DNA from 3 places in the Kitasatospora sp. NPDC048407 genome. Region 3 is predicted to be linked to each of the others. Evidence: riboswitches for the same ligand, from Rfam matches in the RefSeq annotation. Region 3 holds a riboswitch; each other region holds the start of a gene.

Region 1 (5,432 bases), on a different contig from region 3:
GCGCCCGCGCCTGCGCCTCGGCCGCGTCCGTCGCCCCCAGCGTCAGCGCCGCCTCGTCCAGACCCAGCGCCTCGCGCAGACCCGGCAGCGCACGCACGCCGCCCCAGATCTGCCGCGCCCGCAGGATCGCCAGCACGATGTTGACCCGGTCCGTACCGCGCGGAGCCTGGCCGAGCACGTGCAGACCGTCACGGATCTGCGCGTCCTTCACCTCGCACAGCCAACCGTCCACGTGCAGCAGGAAGTCGTCGAAGCCGTCGTCCTCCGGCCGCTCCGCCAACCCCAGGTCGTGGTCCAGCTTCGCGGCCTGGATCAACGTCCAGATCTGCGCCCGGATCGCCGGCAGCTTCGCCGGGTCCATCGCCGCGATGTTCGAATGCTCGTCCAGCAGTTGCTCAAGACGCGCGATGTCACCGTACGAATCGGCCCGCGCCATCGGCGGCACCAGATGATCGACCAGCGTCGCGTGCGCCCGGCGCTTCGCCTGCGTACCCTCACCCGGATCGTTCACCAGGAACGGGTACACGAGCGGCAGATCGCCGAGGGCGGCGTCCGGACCGCACTCCGCCGACAGTGCCGCCGTCTTGCCCGGCAACCACTCCAGATTGCCGTGCTTGCCCAGGTGCACCACCGCGTGCGCACCGAACCCGCCGTCCTGCTGCGCCGCCGCGATCCAGCGGTACGCCGCCAAGTAGTGGTGGCTCGGCGGCAGGTCCGGGTCGTGGTAGATCGCCACCGGGTTCTCGCCGAACCCGCGCGGCGGCTGGATCAGCACCAGCAGATTGCCCGACCGGAGACCGGCCAGCACGATGTCGCCGTCCGGGTTCTGCGACCGGTCGACATACAGCTCGCCCGGCGCCGGACCCCAGTGCTCCTCCACCTGCTCGCGCAGCGCCGCCGGGAGCGTGGCGTACCAGCGCCGGTAGTCGGCGGCCGGGATGCGCACCGGGTTGCGGGACAGCTGGTCCTCCGTCAGCCACGCCTGGTCGTAGCCGCCCGCCTCGATCAGCGCGTGGATCAGCGCGTCGCCGTCGTGGCCGTGCCCGGTCCCGGTGTCCAGACCCGGCAGGCTGTCGCCCAGGTCCATGCCCTCCGCGCGCAGCCGCTCCAGCAGCCGGATCGCCGAGGCCGGGGTGTCCAGGCCGACCGCGTTGCCGACCCGCGCATGCTTGGTCGGATAAGCGGACAGAACGAGCGCGAGGCGCCGCTCGGACGCCGGAGTGTGCCGCAGCCGCGCATGCCGCACCGCGATCCCGGCGACCCGCGACGCACGCTCCGGGTCCGCTGCGTACACCGTAAGCCCGTCCTCGTCGACCTCCTTGAACGAGAACGGAACAGTGATCAGCCGACCGTCGAACTCCGGCACCGCCACCTGCGTCGCCGTGTCCAACGGAGACAGCCCGTCGTCACTGCCCGCCCACTGCGCCCGCGACCAGGTCAGGCACAGCGCCTGCAGGATCGGCCGGTCCAACGCCGCCAACTCCCCGGCGTCCCAAGCCTCTTCGTCCCCGCCCGCCTGCGCGTCGGCCGGCCGGGTGCCGCCCGCCGCCAGCACCGTCGTCACGATCACGTCGGCCGCGCCCAGCTCCGCCAGCAGCTCCGGCTCCGCACCGCGCAGCGACGCGCAGAAGTACGCGCGGGCCTGCGCACCCTCGTCCTCGATCGCCCGGCAGAGCGTCTCCACGAACGCCGTGTTGCCGCTCATGTGGTGCGCCCGGTAGTACAGCACCGCGACGGAAGGGCCCTCCGAGGTGCGGGCGGTGCGCTCCAGCGGACCCCAGGACGGGGCCGAGGCCGGCGGCGCGAACCCGTGACCCGTCAGCAGCACCGTGTCCGACAGGAACGCACCCAGCTCCGCCAGGTTCTCCGGACCACCGTGCGCCAAGTACGCGTGCGCCTCCGCCGCGATGCCCGCCGGCACCGTCGACAACTCCATCAACTGCGCGTCTGGCGCCTGCTCACCCGTCAGCACCACCACCGGACGCGGCCCCGCGAGCAGCACGTCCAGCCCCTCCTGCCAGGCCCGACGCCCACCCAGCAGACGCACCACCACCAGCTCCACACCCTCCAGCAGGGCAGGCAGCTCGGCGGGATCCAGGCGCGCCGGATTGCCCCAACGGAACCGCACCGGCCCGCTCGACGCCCGGGCACTCAGCAGGTCCGTGTCCGACGTGGACAGCAACAGGATCATGCGAAAGCCCTCCCGGGCATCTCGAACAGCGGGGACAACCCGGTCAACCCGGTCAACCCGGTGGTGGGAGCACAGGTGCGGTCGAGGACGCGGAACGGCCCGGCGGGCGGCGCGATGGACAGCCCGGTGGACGTCGCAACGGACGGCCCGGGGGACGTCGCAACGGACGACGGCCCGGTGGATGCCCCGGTGGATGCCCCGATGGGGACAGAGCCCACAGGCACCCGCCGGGATGCGGGCATGCGGCAGCGCATGGCACGGACCTTCCTCGGGGTCCTCGCCCCGGGCAGTGGAGGACGGCCGGAGTTCCTGGCTCCCACGGCTCACTGAGCCGCGGTCACAGTGGCGGGACCGCACCGGATTCTCACCGGACTTCCTCCGCTGTGCCGTCGCTGGCAGCGGACACCCCGAGAGGTGCCCGCCCAGCATCGTACGGGTTGATGGCCCATCGGCGGGAGTGTGACCTGCGACGCCCCACCGGTTCCGCCCCCGGGAACCCGCGCTGAACTGGGGATTTGACCCTGGCGCGGAACCTTCGGGCGAGCTCCGGGGGACGGTTGGGGCTGCCACTCGGGTGGTGGCCGGGCTGCTGGTCGGGGCGGTGGTCGGGGCGGTGGCGCGAATCGCGGCCATGGGTATGCTCGCCGCCATGCCACCCACACCCGACGCCCTTGCGGCACCCTTCGTCGGGCCCGACCGAGGCCGCGCCGACGCCTGCCCCGGCGCGCTCCGCCTGCACCCCGCCGAGGACGGCCAACTCGCACGACTCCGCCTCCCCGGCGGCTACTTGACGTACCATCAGCTACTCGCCCTGGCCGACGCGGCCGACGCGCTGGGCGACGGCGAAGTCGAGATCACCTCCCGCGGCAACCTCCAGCTGCGCGGCCTGCGCGAACAGTGCGCCACCGACCTCGCCGAACGGCTCCGCTCCGTCGGCCTGTTGCCCTCCGACACCCACGAACGCGTCCGCAACATCGCCGCCTCCCCGCTCGCCGGCCTCGACGGCCGCGGCGCCCCGGGCGTCGATCTCCCGTACTGGGTGCGAGAGTTGGACGCCGCCCTGTGCGCCGCACCCTGGGCCGCCCGACTCTCCGGCAAGTTCCTGTTCGCCCTCGACGACGGCCGCGGCGACACCGCCGCCCTCGACGCCGATGTGACCTTGATCGCAATTGGCGACGGCCGCGCCCTGCTGCGCCTCGGCCGCGCCGACCACGCCTCCACCGTCGACCACCCCGTCCCCGCCGCCCTCGACGCCGCCCGCCACTTCCTCGACCTGGCCGCCGGCCGTGCCTGGCACCTGCGCGAAGTGCAGTCCGAACTGCCCGCCGGCGACGTGCCGCTGCCGCGATTCACGGGGGAGCGACCGGTGCTGGGTGCGATCCCCGGCGGTGGCGGTGGCGGTGGCGGTGGGGGCGGGGTGGTCGACGGTGGCGGTGGTGGCGGTCGCGGTGGCGGGGTGTCGGTCGGGCTGCGGTTCGGCCGTGCGACCAGTGGGCAGTGGCGACTGCTGGCGGACGCGCTGGCGTCGGCGGGGGAGGGGTGCGGCGGCGGCGCGAGCGTGCGGCTCACGCCTTGGCGGGGCGTCGTGGTGCCCGGAGCCGGTGCCGACTGGTTGCCACGCCTCGCCGACGCGGGCTTCCGGGTAGAGTCCGGCGGCCCCTGGGAGGGCGTCAGCGCCTGCACCGGTCTGCCCGGTTGCGGGAAAGCGCTTGCCGACGTTCGCGCGCAGGCCGTGCGCGCGATAGCCGCCGTTCCTGCTGTGGGGCTGCCCGTTCACTGGTCCGGGTGCGAACGGCGCTGCGGACACCCGGCCGGTCGCTGGGTCGACGTGCTGGCCACCGCGACCGGATACCGGGTCGCCGTGGACGGGCGGGCCCGCGAGGTCGGTCGGGGTGCGGGGGGTGACGGCGCCGAGATTGTCCGTGCGGGTATCGGGTCCGGTGGGAGGGGGGGTGCGGGGGGTGGCGCCGAGGAGAACATCTACGCGGAGATAATCCGCGCAGGGATCAACTCGGCGGGCTGCAACACCGGCGACAAAAACAGCACCAAAAACGACAGAACCGGGCAGAACGGCATCGGGTGCAACGGCACCGGGCGCAACGGCGCCGAGAACCACAGCGCCGAGAACGACAGCACCGAGCGCAACAGCGCCGAGCGCAACGGCGCCGAGAACCGCAGCGCCGAGAACGACAGCGCCGAGAACGACAGCACCGAGAACCACAGCACCGAGCGCAACAGCACCGAGAACGACATCGCCGAGGCAGTCGCCGAGGCGCGCAATGCCGAATGGCGGAGGACCGAATGATCGACTACGAGAAGGACGGCGCATCCATCTACCGCCAGTCCTTCGCCACCATCCGCGCCGAGGCCGACCTCGCCGCGCTGCCTGCCGATGTGGCCCAGGTCGCGGTGCGGATGATTCATGCCTGCGGCATGACCGACCTGGTCGAGGACCTGCTGTGGTCGCCGAACGTGGTCGCCGACGCCAGGCGTGCCCTGCATGCCGGGGCGCCGATCCTCTGCGACGTCAACATGGTTGCCAGTGGCGTGACCCGCAAGCGGCTGCCCGCCGACAACGAGGTGATCTGCACCCTCACCGACCCGTCGGTGCCCGAACTCGCCCGCGCCATGGGCACCACCCGCAGTGCCGCCGCGATGGAACTCTGGCTGCCCCGGTTGGAGGGCGCCGTGGTTGCCGTCGGCAACGCGCCGACCTCGCTGTTCCGGCTGCTGGAGCTGATCGAGGCCGGCGCGCCCCGGCCCGCCGCCGTGATCGGCGTCCCGGTCGGCTTCATCGGCGCCGCCGAGTCCAAGCAGGCCCTGGCCGAACACCCGGCCGCACTGGAACACCTGGTGGTCCGGGGCCGCCGGGGCGGCAGCGCGATCGCCGCTGCCGCGATCAACGCGATTGCGAGCGAACAGGAATGACTGAGCGTCAGGAAATCGACGGGGTCGGGCAGTCGGCGGCCGGGGCGTCGGCGGCCGGGCGGCTGTACGGCGTCGGCGTCGGGCCGGGTGATCCGTCGCTGATCACGGTGCGCGCCGCCGAACTCATCGGCCGGGCCGACGTCATCGCCTACCACTGTGCGCGGCACGGACGTTCGCACGCCCGGGCCATCGCGGAGCGCTATCTGACGGGTGGTCAGATAGAAGAGCAGCTGATGTACCCCGTCACCGTGGAGACCACCGACCACCCCGGCGGGTACCGGGGCGCGTTGGACGACTTCTACCAGGAGGCGTC
Region 2 (5,432 bases), on a different contig from region 3:
TGAGCGCCACCATGTTCAGATAACTGCCGTACGCGGAAACCGCGTTGCCCGCGACGAGTAAGCGGAAACGCTTCATCTCGGCCCACCCCCAAATCCGTGACATGGACGCGCCTGGTATGGATTGCCGCAGTCTAGGAAGGTGAAGATCCTCATGGCAAGACCTTCACAAAGCAGTTCGGATTTCGATGCCCAGGTAAGCGAACGGCAAAGCCCCGGACCGGATGGGGCTGCCCGGCCCGGGGCGATGAGGGCGCTGACGGTGCGTCAGGAGACGTTCAGCGTGATGTCGTCGAGGACGAACGAGGTCTGCTTGGTGTAGTCCTCGGCGCCGGTGAACTTCAGCGTGACGCTCTGGCCGGCGTAGGCGGCGAGGTTGAAGGTGCGCTGCTGGTAGCCGGCGGCAGCGTTGACGTTGGAGTAGGTGGCCAGGGTGGTGCCGTTGGCCGCGACGGTGAGGGTGTCGAAGACGGTGGTCGGGGACGACGCGGTGTCGATGTGCAGCCAGAAGCTGAGGTTGTAGTTGGCGCAGCCGGTCGGCAGGGTGACGGTCTGGGCGAGGGTGTCGGTGTTGGCGGCGCCGTAGCCGTCCAGCCAGACGTCGTAGGTGCCGGAGTGGGCGGGCTCGCTGGTGCTGCTGTTGATGGTGCTGGCGCCGCCGCTGTTGGTCTCGGTCCAGCCGGAGGTGCTGCCGGTCTCGAAGCCCGGGTTGGTGATCAGCTGGGCGGGGGTGCAGGTGGTGCCGCCGCTCGCGGCGACCGTCCAGGTGAAGGTGGCGGTGGCGGACGGCCCGGTGGAGTCGGTGGCGGTGGCGGTCACCGTGCTGGTGCCGGCGGTGGTGGGCGTGCCGCTGATCAGGCCGGTGGCCGGGTTGACGGTCAGTCCGGCGGGCAGGCCGGTGGCCGCGTAGGACAGGGTGCCGCCGGCGGTGTCGGTGGCGGACAGCTGGAGGCTGGTCGCGGTGCCGACGGTGGCGGTGCGGGCGCCCGGGTTGGTCAGCGAGACCGAGCCGGTGTTGCCGCCGGAGCCGCCGCCCTGGGCGAGCCAGTCGGTGGCGTTGAGGGCGAGCGCGGCGTCGGTGCCGGCCGGGTCGTTCCACCCGTTGTAGAGGGTGTTGCCGGGCTGGCCGGTGCCGTCGTCGATCGGCGAGGAGTCGCCCCAGATCGCCACCCGGCCCTTGCCGAACGTCGAAGTGACGAACGCCGCACCGGTGTTGCCGCTGTAACCGGTGCGGTAGACCAGGCCCTTGACGTTCGGGTTGTCGGCGGGCTTCAGGGTGAAGGTGGTGCCGTTGCGGATGATCGAGCCGGTGACGGTCCCGAACGGCCCGTTGATCACCGGGTCGGTGGCGGAGGAGATCGCCCGCGGGTTGTCGGTGGTGATGTTCAGCAGGTCGACGGAGAAGCCGAACGGGTCGTTGTTGTTGACGCCGTTGCTGGTCAGCAGGTCGTTGATGATGGCCGGGGAGTCCCAGCCGTCGTTGTTGCGGTCGCTCTGGGTGTGGTCCGAGATCAGGAACAGGCCGCCGCCGTTCTGCACGAACGTCATCACGGCGGTCTTCTCGGCCGCGCTGAGGCGGATGTTGGGCTCGGGGATCACGAACTCGTCGAAGTTGGCGAGGTCGAGCGCGCCGCCGGTGCCGTAGGTGATGGTGTTGCCGGCGGGCAGCGTCTTCAGGCTGTAGTTGCCGGTCTTCTGCAGCGCCACGCCCCAGGCCGAGATGGCGCCGGTCCAGCTGGTCTCGCTGGTCGGGTTGGCGTTCTGCGCCAGCGGGTCGGGCTGGCTGGTGGAGATGATCCAGTCCGCGTTGCCCGCGGTCTCCGCCTTGGTGTTGTCGAACAGCACCCGCTTCGGGGTGCCGGTGGCGGCCGCGGCGGCGTTCTTGGGGGTGGCCGCGGTGGCGTGCTGCGGGACGGCGCTCGCGCCGGCGGCGACCACCAGTGCGGCGGCGGCGAGGGCCAGCGGGCGGGCGGCCTTCCACGTTCTGATCATCTGTCAATCTCCTAGGACCACAGGAACCATGGGGTGTGGTGCGGTGCGCTACGCGCGTAGGCGGGCACACGCTGCCATGGTGGGGTAATCGGAGCTTGAACGGAACATGTCGATCACACGCCGTCCGCAATGGTGCGGTTTGTCCCTACGTGAGGGTGATCACCTTGCGGCGACGACAGCCATGAGCCCGGAACGCCAGGTGGGACGGCATTCCGGGCTCACGGACGGTGGCGCCGCGTCAGGCAGCCGCGGGTTCCAGCAGGGCCGGGACGGGACGCGGGTGGCTGTCGGCGTCGATGGCGACGAACGTGAGCCGGCCGGTGGCGACCCGGGTGACCGGCCCCGTGGCGTTCCAGCGCTCGGCCGTGACGGTGACATGGACGGTCATCGAGGTACGCCCCGCCCGCTCCAGCTCGGCGTGCGCGGTGAGCAGGTCGCCGGCCCGGACCGGGGCCAGGAACGTCATGCTGTCCACGGCGGCGGTGACCGCCGGGCCTTCGGCGTGCCGGGCGGCGGCCGCGCCGGCGGCGTCGTCGATGAGCTTCATCACCACGCCGCCGTGGATGGTGCCGTAGAGGTTGGTGTCGTGCTCACTCATGATGTGCGCGAGCGTCACCTCGGACGCCTGTGCGGGCTTTGCGGGCTTTGCGGCGGACACCACAGGTGCGACGGTCTGATCTGCCACGTCAACTCTCCTTCGCGAGTCACGGCTGGACGATCCGCGGCGCCGGTGGGCACCGCGGGCGGCGGCAGGTCTTCGGACTCGCGGGCATCTCCCCAGGAGGGCCTGTCTACTGGCCGTCGCTTCCCGGACCGGTCGGGCCCAGTGCATGTGACGGCGGTCGTTCCCGCTCACCGCTGCGAGGCAGTCCTGGACTCGCACCAGGTTCCCTCTTGCGACGCTCCAGCCCTGGCTCGGACGGGGGCGAACCGCTGCCCGACCAGCCTATATCCCCATCCGAGGTGCTCAGTCCGCCCTCCGGCCGGGAGGCCTGGGAGCTGTCGGCCCGCAGGGCGTCGGGGCGGGTCGATGATCTGACGCGCGGGTTTCGGCGGCGGCGGGACGGGGGCGACCGGTGGGGAGGTCACGCCCCCGAGGGGGTCAGTTCGCCGGGCAGCCACGACGCGTCGGGCGGGTGAGGGTCGGACCGGCGGCCGGCGCAGCGCGAAGGCCTCGACGGCGACGGGACCGGGTCCGCCGGGCGTCGGCGCGGGCGTCGGGGCGGGTCGGGGCGGGCGTCGGGGCGGGTGGGGGCGGGTCGATGGGCAGGCGCGAACGCCTCGACGGCGACGGGAACGAAGTAGCCGTGACGGGCGGGGAGGTCACGCGAGGCGCCCTGCCCTGCGCCCGCCCGGAGGGGTGTACGTCCGCCGGGCGGTGCCACGGGGCGTCGGCACGGGTCGGGGGGCGGATCGGCTGCCGGGCGCAGCGCGAACGGCTCGGCAGCGACGCGACCGCAGGGCGCTCCGCGTGGAGTGACGTCAGTCCACGCGGCACGGGTCGGGGGGCGGATCGGCTGCCGGGCGCAACGCGAACGGCTCGGCAGCGACGCGACCGCAGGGCGCTCCGCGTGGAGTGGCGGCAGTCCACCAGGCGCAGCACAAACGAACCCGGCAGCAACACGACCGCGAGGCGCTCCACCCCAAAGGCATCAATCCGCCGGGGGCGCCACGGGGCGTCGGCGCGGGTCGGGCGCGGCGCGCAGGGCTCGGCAGCGGCGGGACCACCCGGCGTCCGCCCGGAGGGGCGTCAGTCCGCCGGGCGGTGCCATGGGGCGTCCGGCGCGGGTGAGGGACGGGTCCGCGGCCGGGCGCGGCGCGCAGGGCTCGGCAGCGGCGGGACCACCCGGCGTCCGCCCGGAGGGGCGTCAGTCCGCCGGGCGGTGCCATGGGGCGTCGGGGCGGGTGGGGGTGGGGGTGGCGGTCAGGCGGAGGGCGTAGGTCTCGGCGGAGATGGGGCCGAGGTAGTGGTGGCCGGTGAGGTGGCACCAGGCGGGGAGGTCGAGGGGGGCGGCGGGGTCGGTGGCGTGGACGTGGACGATGGTGCCGGCGGGGGCGTCGGTGATGGCGGCGCGCAGGCGCAGCAGCAGGGTGACGCAGAGCAATCCGCGTCCGTCGACGGTGAGTTGGGGCGTCTGGTGGTCGGTCATCGCTTGGCCCGGGTGGCGGCGGTGGCGAGGGCGGGGAGGATCAGCAGGGCGAGCAGGCCGCCGCCGAAGGCGAGGACGGGGTAGCCGGCCAGGTCGACGACGGTGCCGGAGGCGAGGCCGCCGGTGGCGCCGGAGATGGCGATGGCGACGTCGATGCTGCCCTGGGTCTTGGCGCGGGTGGCGAGCGGGACGGCGTCGGTGAGGATCGCGGTGCCGGAGACCAGGCCGAAGTTCCAGCCGAGGCCGAGCAGAACGAGCGCGAGGGCGAGCAGTGGGGCGGAGTCCGCGGGGGCGACGGCGGCAAGCGTGCCGGCCGCGAGCAGGGTGAGTCCGGCGGCGGCGCCGATGGCGAGCGGGCCGTACCGGTCGACGAGCCGTCCGGTGAGCGGGGAGGGCAGGTACATCGCGGCGACGTGCAGGGAGATGACGAATCCGGCGGCGGCGGTGCTCTGTCCGGCGTCGTGCATGTGGACGGGCGTCATGGTCATCACGCCGACCATGACGAGCTGGGTGACCACCATGACCTGCGCTCCGAGCAGGACGCGGTTGCGAACGCGGGCGGTTGACGTGGCGTCGGTGGCGGCGGAGGTGTCGGCCTCGGTGGTCGGGGCGGCCGCGGCGGCGGCGCGGGCGAGCAGCAGCGGGTCGGGGCGCAGCCGGGTGGCGAGGACGATCGCGGCGGCGGCGTAGGCGACGCCGCCCAGCAGGAACGGTCCGGCGAGGCGGGGCAGGTGCAGGGCCTCGGCGAGGGCGCCGGTGGGGTCGGCCAGGTTGGGGCCGAGGACACCGCCGAGGGTGGTGGCGACCAGCACGGTGGAGATCGCCCGGGCCCGGTGCCCGGGTGCGGCGAGGTCGGCTCCGGCGTACCGGGCCTGGAGGTTGGTGGCGGTTCCGGCGCCGTAGACGAACAGCGCGAGGAACAGCAGGACGGGGCTGTGGAGCGCGGCGGCGGCGATCACGCCGACGCTGCCGACGGCGCCGGTGGCGTACCCGAGGGCGAGTCCGGGACGTCGGCCGCGGGCGGCGGATATTCGGCTGACCACGATCGCGGCGAGCGCGCTCCCGGCGGTGAACAGCGCGCTGGGCAGCCCGGCCAGCCCGGTGCTGCCGAGCATGTCCTGGGCGAGCAGCGCCCCGACGGTGATGCCGGCGGCCAGTCCGGCTCCGCTGAGGATCTGGGAGGTGACCAGGACCCGCAGGATGTGCCGCTGAACGGCGGGGTCGGCGGCGAGTTCGGCGGGTGGCGGCGCGGTGGTACTGGTCACGGACGTTCCTCGATTCTCCATGGTTCTG
Region 3 (5,432 bases):
GCTGGGCGCCGTCCCGGTGGGCCTGCCGATCCGCTACGACGAGCGGCTGCGCGACCGCGAGCTGGGCGTGCTGGAGATGCTCACCAAGGCCGCCATCGAACGCGACCACCCCGCCGAGGCGGAGCGCCGACGGCGGATGGGCGAGCTGTACTACCGGCCGCCCGGCGGCGAGTCCTGGCTGGACGTGGCGCTGCGGGTGCGCGGCCTGCTGCGCGACCTGAACGAGGAGGAGGCCGGCCGGCCGGTGCTGCTGGTCGCCCACGACTGCACGGTGCTGATGCTGCGTCACGTGCTGGACCGGCTGGGCGAGGAGGAGCTGCTGGCGCTGCCGCCGGTGGGCAACTGCTCGACCAGCCTGTGGCGGGCCCGCGAGGGCCGGCTGCGGCCGTCCGGCTGGAACCAGACCTCGCACCTGTCCTGAGCGGCCGTCAGGCGGGCTGCCGCTCGGCAGCCCGCCCGGGGCCGCCGGGCCCGCCGAAGGCCCGCCGGTAGGCCTGCGGGGTGGTGCCGAGGCGGCGGCCGAAGTGGTGCCGCAGGGTGGCGGCGTTGCCGAAGCCGCAGCGGGCGGCGACCGCGTCCACGCTCTCGTCGGTGGACTCCAGCAGGCGCTGCGCGAACAGCACCCGCTGGCCGGTCAGCCAGCGGTGCGGGGTGGTGCCGGTCTCCTGCTGGAAGCGCCGGGCGAAGGTGCGCGGGGACATGTGGGCGTGCCGGGCGAGGTCGTCCACGCTGGTCTCCCGGTCGAGGCGGTGGCGCATCCACTCCAGCGTCCCGGACAGTGACTCGCCGTCGCCCTCGGGCAGCGGGCGGGTGACGAACTGCGCCTGCCCGCCGTCGCGGTGCGGGGCGACCACCATCCGGCGGGCGATCTCCCGGGCCACCTCGGCGCCCTGCACCTTGCGCACCAGGTGCAGGCAGGCGTCGATGCCGGCGGCGGTGCCGGCCGAGGTGATCACCGGGTCGTCGTCCACGTACAGCACGTCGGGTTCGACGGTGGTCAGCGGGAAGCGCTCGGCCAGCACGTCGGCGTACCGCCAGTGGGTGGTGCTGCGGCGGCCGTCGAGCAGGCCGGCGGCGCCGAGCAGGAAGCTGCCGGAGCAGATCGACAGCGTATGGGCGCCGCGTGCGTGGGCGGCCCGCAGGGCCTCGCAGAGCGCCTCGGGGTAGTGGTCGCGGATGCCGGTGGCGGTGGCGATCACCAGGTCCGCCTCGGCGAGCCGCTCCGGGCCGTACGGCACGTGGACGTCGAAGCCGGCGTGGGTGCGCATCGGGCCGGGCCGGTCGCCGACCAGGCCGAACTCGTACACCGGCAGGCCGGTGTCGCTGCGGTCCAGGCCGAACACCTCGCAGGCCACGCCCAGTTCGAAGGGGTGGATCTCCTCCAGCACGATCACCGCGACGTTCCTCAGCATCCGTCCAGCATGGCAGTGGCAGGATTTCGTGGCAATGCTGCGTTCCTGCCACTCGTGACGGGGTGCCGCGGCGCGGAGAGTGGAGCCATGACCTCCGCGCTCGCCCTGCTGGGCCTCATCGGCAGCTTCGGACTCCTCGGCGTTCTGGTCGGCCGCGACCTGAACCGCAACGGCCGCCCGGGCCGGCCCGAACGGCACCGCCCGACCGGCTACCCCTTCGACCCGGACCTGGCCGACCCGCGCCGGACGCGGTCCGGCACACTGTCCGGATGCACTCCCCGATCGTCCGCCGCGCCCTCGACCACGACCTCGCCGGAGCCGGGGAGGTCAGCATCGAAGCCTTCGTCGGCGACGGCCACACCGACCCCGCGTCCGGCTACGTCGAACTGCTGAGGGACACCGCACGCCGCAACCGGGAGGCCGAGCTGCTGGTCGCCGTCGACGGCGACGGGGCGGTCCTCGGCTGCGTGACGTTCGCCGCCGGCGGCACCCCCTGGGCGGACGTCGCGCTCCCGGACGAGGGCGAGATCCGGATGCTGGCGGTCGGCGCGGCCGCCCGCGGGCGCGGCGTCGGACGGGCGCTGGTCCGCGCGGCGATGGACCGCAGCCGGGAACTCGGACTGGCCGGGATGGCGTTCTCCACCCGGCCGGAGATGACCGCGGCGCACCGGATCTACGATGCTCTGGGCTTCCTCCGCACCCCCGAACGGGACTGGGAGGCGGCCCCGGGCGTGGACCTGATGGTCTACACGATGCGGTTCTGAGGCGGTTCTGCGACGGTTCTGCGGCCGTTCCGAGGCGGCTCCGGCGCGGTTTCCGTTGTCTACGCGCGGCACCTCCAACGCGACACGCGCTACTACATCTGGTGCCGCCAGCTCCAGCCGCCACAACATGTATGCTCGACCTCGCTGTCGAAGCAGGGGAACCCGGTGCGAATCCGGGACTGCCCCGCAACGGTGAGCGGGCTGTAGCAACGCCCGCGCAGTCCGAGGACCTGACCGACGGTGTGCGACACGGCATCCCCGCAGACGCCATGCAGCACTGTTTTGCCGTCCGGCCTCGCGGGCGGGCCGGGGGTGGGTCTTTCGCGCGCCGATCGAGCGTTTTCGGCGTGCCGTCCTCCCCTGCCGCACGCGCGCCACCGGACACCTTGAGCCACGTCCGCCGCCGCCACAGGAGAGAGTGCGCCTTGACCGTCGCCGCCTCAGTCACCCTGCCGTCCCAGGCTTCCGCCGACGCCTTCACCGACCCCGGTGCGGCGCTGCTTCGGCTGCTCACCGACCGCAGCACCGACCTCCCCCAGGTGGACCCCGGCCACGTCGCCGCCGCCGCGCTGCGCGGCCGCCACGCCGGCTCGGACTTCGCCGAGCTGCGCGGGCTGGCCGTGGAGGCCGCCGCGTCGATGATCGCCGAGGACCCGCAGTACTCGAAGCTGGCCGCCCGCCTGCTGGCGATGGAGATCGCCGACGAGGCCGCCACCCAGGGCGTCACCTCGTTCTCCGCCTCGATCGCCGTCGGCCACGCCGAGGGCCTGATCGGCGACGCGACCGCCGAGTTCGTCGCCGCCCACACCGCGCTGTTCGACTCGCTGATCGACGCCGCCGGCGACGACCGCTTCGAGTACTTCGGCCTGCGCACCGTGCAGTCCCGCTACCTGCTGCGCCACCCGATCACCCGCAAGGTGGTCGAGACCCCGCAGCACTTCCTGCTGCGCGTGGCGGCGGGCCTGGCGGTCGGCAACTCCGAGCAGTCGGTGCTGGAGGTGGCCGAGCTCTACAAGCTGATGAGCCGCCTGGAGTACCTGACCAGCTCCCCGACGCTGTTCAACTCCGGCACCCGGCACCCGCAGATGTCCTCCTGCTACCTGCTGGACTCGCCGCTGGACAACCTGGACTCGATCTACAACCGCTACGCGCAGATCGCCCGGCTGTCCAAGCACGCCGGCGGCATCGGCCTGTCCTACTCCCGGATCCGCTCCCGCGGCTCGCTGATCCGCGGCACCAACGGCAAGTCGAACGGCATCGTCCCGTTCCTGCGCACCCTGGACTCCTCCGTGGCGGCGGTCAACCAGGGCGGACGGCGCAAGGGCGCGGCCTGCGTGTACCTGGAGACCTGGCACGCCGACATCGAGGAGTTCCTGGAGCTCCGCGACAACACCGGCGAAGAGGCCCGCCGCACCCACAACCTGAACCTGGCGCACTGGATCCCGGACGAGTTCATGCGCCGCGTGAACGCCAACGAGGACTGGTCGCTGTTCTCCCCTGCGGACGTCCCCGAGCTGGTCGACCTGTGGGGCGCCGACTTCGACGAGGCCTACCGCAAGGCCGAGCTGGCCGGCAAGGCCGTCCGCACCATCCCGGCGCAGACCCTGTACGCCCGGATGATGCGCACCCTGGCGCAGACCGGCAACGGCTGGATGACCTTCAAGGACGCCTCCAACCGCGCCGCCAACCAGACCGCGCTGCCGGGCCGCACGGTGCACTCCTCGAACCTGTGCACCGAGATCCTGGAGGTCACCGACGACTCCGAGACCGCGGTCTGCAACCTGGGCTCGGTCAACCTGGGCGCGCACGTCGCCCCGGGCGCCTCGGCGGACGACCTGATCAACGCGATGGACTGGGACCGCCTCGACGCCACCGTGCGCACCGCGGTCACCTTCCTCGACCGCGTGATCGACATCAACTTCTACCCGACCACCGAGGCCGGGACGTCCAACTCCCGCTGGCGCCCGGTCGGCCTGGGCGTGATGGGCCTGCAGGACGTCTTCTTCAAGCTCCGGCTGGACTTCGACTCCGCCGAGGCGAAGGCGCTCTCCACGCTGATCTCCGAGCGCATCATGCTCACCGCGTACGAGCGCTCCGCGGACCTGGCCGAGCAGTTCGGCCGCCACGAGGCGTACGGCGAGACCCGCGCGGCCCGCGGCCAGCTGCACATCGACCATTTCTTTAAAGACCAGCACAGCGGTGGTGCCACCCCGCAGTGGACCGAGCGCTGGGACGCGCTGCGCGCCCGGATCGCCGAGACCGGTCTGCGCAACTCGCTGCTGCTGGCGATCGCCCCGACCGCGACCATCGCGTCCATCGCGGGCGTCTACGAGTGCATCGAGCCGCAGGTGTCCAACCTGTTCAAGCGCGAGACGCTGTCCGGCGAGTTCCTCCAGGTCAACCCGTACCTGGTGCGCGAGCTGAAGGAGCTCGGCGTCTGGGACCAGCAGACCCGGGACGAGCTGCGCGAGGCCAACGGCTCCGTGCAGGACTTCAAGTGGCTGCCGGAGAACGTCCGTTCGCTGTACCGCACCGCGTGGGAGCTGCCGCAGCGCGCGCTGATCGACCTGGCCGCCGCCCGGCAGCCGTACATCGACCAGAGCCAGTCGCTGAACCTGTTCATGGCGGCGCCGACCATCGGCAAGCTGTCCTCGATGTACGCGTACGCCTGGAAGGTCGGTCTGAAGACCACCTACTACCTGCGCTCCCGCCCCGCGACCCGGATCGCCCAGGCCGCGTCGGGCGCCGCCCGCACCGCCGCGCCCGTGCCGGTGCAGACCCCGACCCTCAGCCAGGCCGAGCAGGACGCCATCGCCTGCTCCCTGGAGAACCCCGAGTCCTGCGAGGCGTGCCAGTAATGAGCTCCGAAGACCAGAAGAAGATGCTGCTCGACCCGGGCTTCGAGCTGACGCTGCGTCCGATGCGCTACCCGTCGTTCTACGACCGGTACCGGGACGCGATCAAGAACACCTGGACCGTCGAGGAGGTGGACCTGCACTCCGACGTCGCCGACCTCGCCAAGCTCTCCGAGGGCGAGCGGCACATGATCGGCCGGCTGGTCGCGTTCTTCGCCACCGGTGACTCGATCGTCTCGAACAACGTGGTGCTGAGCCTCTACAAGCACATCAACTCGCCGGAGGCGCGGCTCTACCTGTCGCGGCAGCTGTTCGAGGAGGCCGTGCACGTCCAGTTCTACTTGACGCTGCTGGACACCTACCTGCCCGACCCGGAGGACCGCAACGCGGCCTTCGCCGCG

The links. Region 3 has a riboswitch for cobalamin ahead of ACGFWJ_RS18245 (ribonucleoside-diphosphate reductase subunit alpha). Riboswitches for the same ligand answer to the same signal wherever they lie in the genome.
Region 1: it holds a riboswitch for cobalamin, as region 3 does, so the genes downstream of both, cobN (cobaltochelatase subunit CobN) here and ACGFWJ_RS18245 (ribonucleoside-diphosphate reductase subunit alpha) in region 3, are expected to answer to the same signal.
Region 2: it holds a riboswitch for cobalamin, as region 3 does, so the genes downstream of both, ACGFWJ_RS01365 (acyl-CoA thioesterase) here and ACGFWJ_RS18245 (ribonucleoside-diphosphate reductase subunit alpha) in region 3, are expected to answer to the same signal.

What each region holds. Positions count from the first base shown of each region.
Region 1 covers NZ_JBICXW010000001.1:353,896-359,327, reverse strand. Annotated here, with positions in the region: gene cobN (cobaltochelatase subunit CobN) at 1-2,191, opposite strand, end outside; cobalamin riboswitch at 2,478-2,616, opposite strand; gene ACGFWJ_RS01730 (hypothetical protein) at 2,841-4,496, shown strand; gene ACGFWJ_RS01725 (precorrin-8X methylmutase) at 4,493-5,119, shown strand; gene ACGFWJ_RS01720 (precorrin-2 C(20)-methyltransferase) at 5,116-5,432, shown strand, end outside.
Region 2 covers NZ_JBICXW010000001.1:276,423-281,854, forward strand. Annotated here, with positions in the region: gene ACGFWJ_RS01355 (MFS transporter) at 1-76, opposite strand, end outside; gene ACGFWJ_RS01360 (putative Ig domain-containing protein) at 265-1,989, opposite strand; gene ACGFWJ_RS01365 (acyl-CoA thioesterase) at 2,228-2,674, opposite strand; cobalamin riboswitch at 2,741-2,885, opposite strand; gene ACGFWJ_RS01370 (sulfurtransferase TusA family protein) at 3,858-4,139, opposite strand; gene ACGFWJ_RS01375 (MFS transporter) at 4,136-5,404, opposite strand.
Region 3 covers NZ_JBICXW010000009.1:4,595-10,026, reverse strand. Annotated here, with positions in the region: gene ACGFWJ_RS18260 (histidine phosphatase family protein) at 1-421, shown strand, start outside; gene ACGFWJ_RS18255 (helix-turn-helix domain-containing protein) at 429-1,412, opposite strand; gene ACGFWJ_RS18250 (GNAT family N-acetyltransferase) at 1,682-2,176, shown strand; cobalamin riboswitch at 2,297-2,429, shown strand; gene ACGFWJ_RS18245 (ribonucleoside-diphosphate reductase subunit alpha) at 2,602-5,034, shown strand; gene ACGFWJ_RS18240 (ribonucleotide-diphosphate reductase subunit beta) at 5,034-5,432, shown strand, end outside.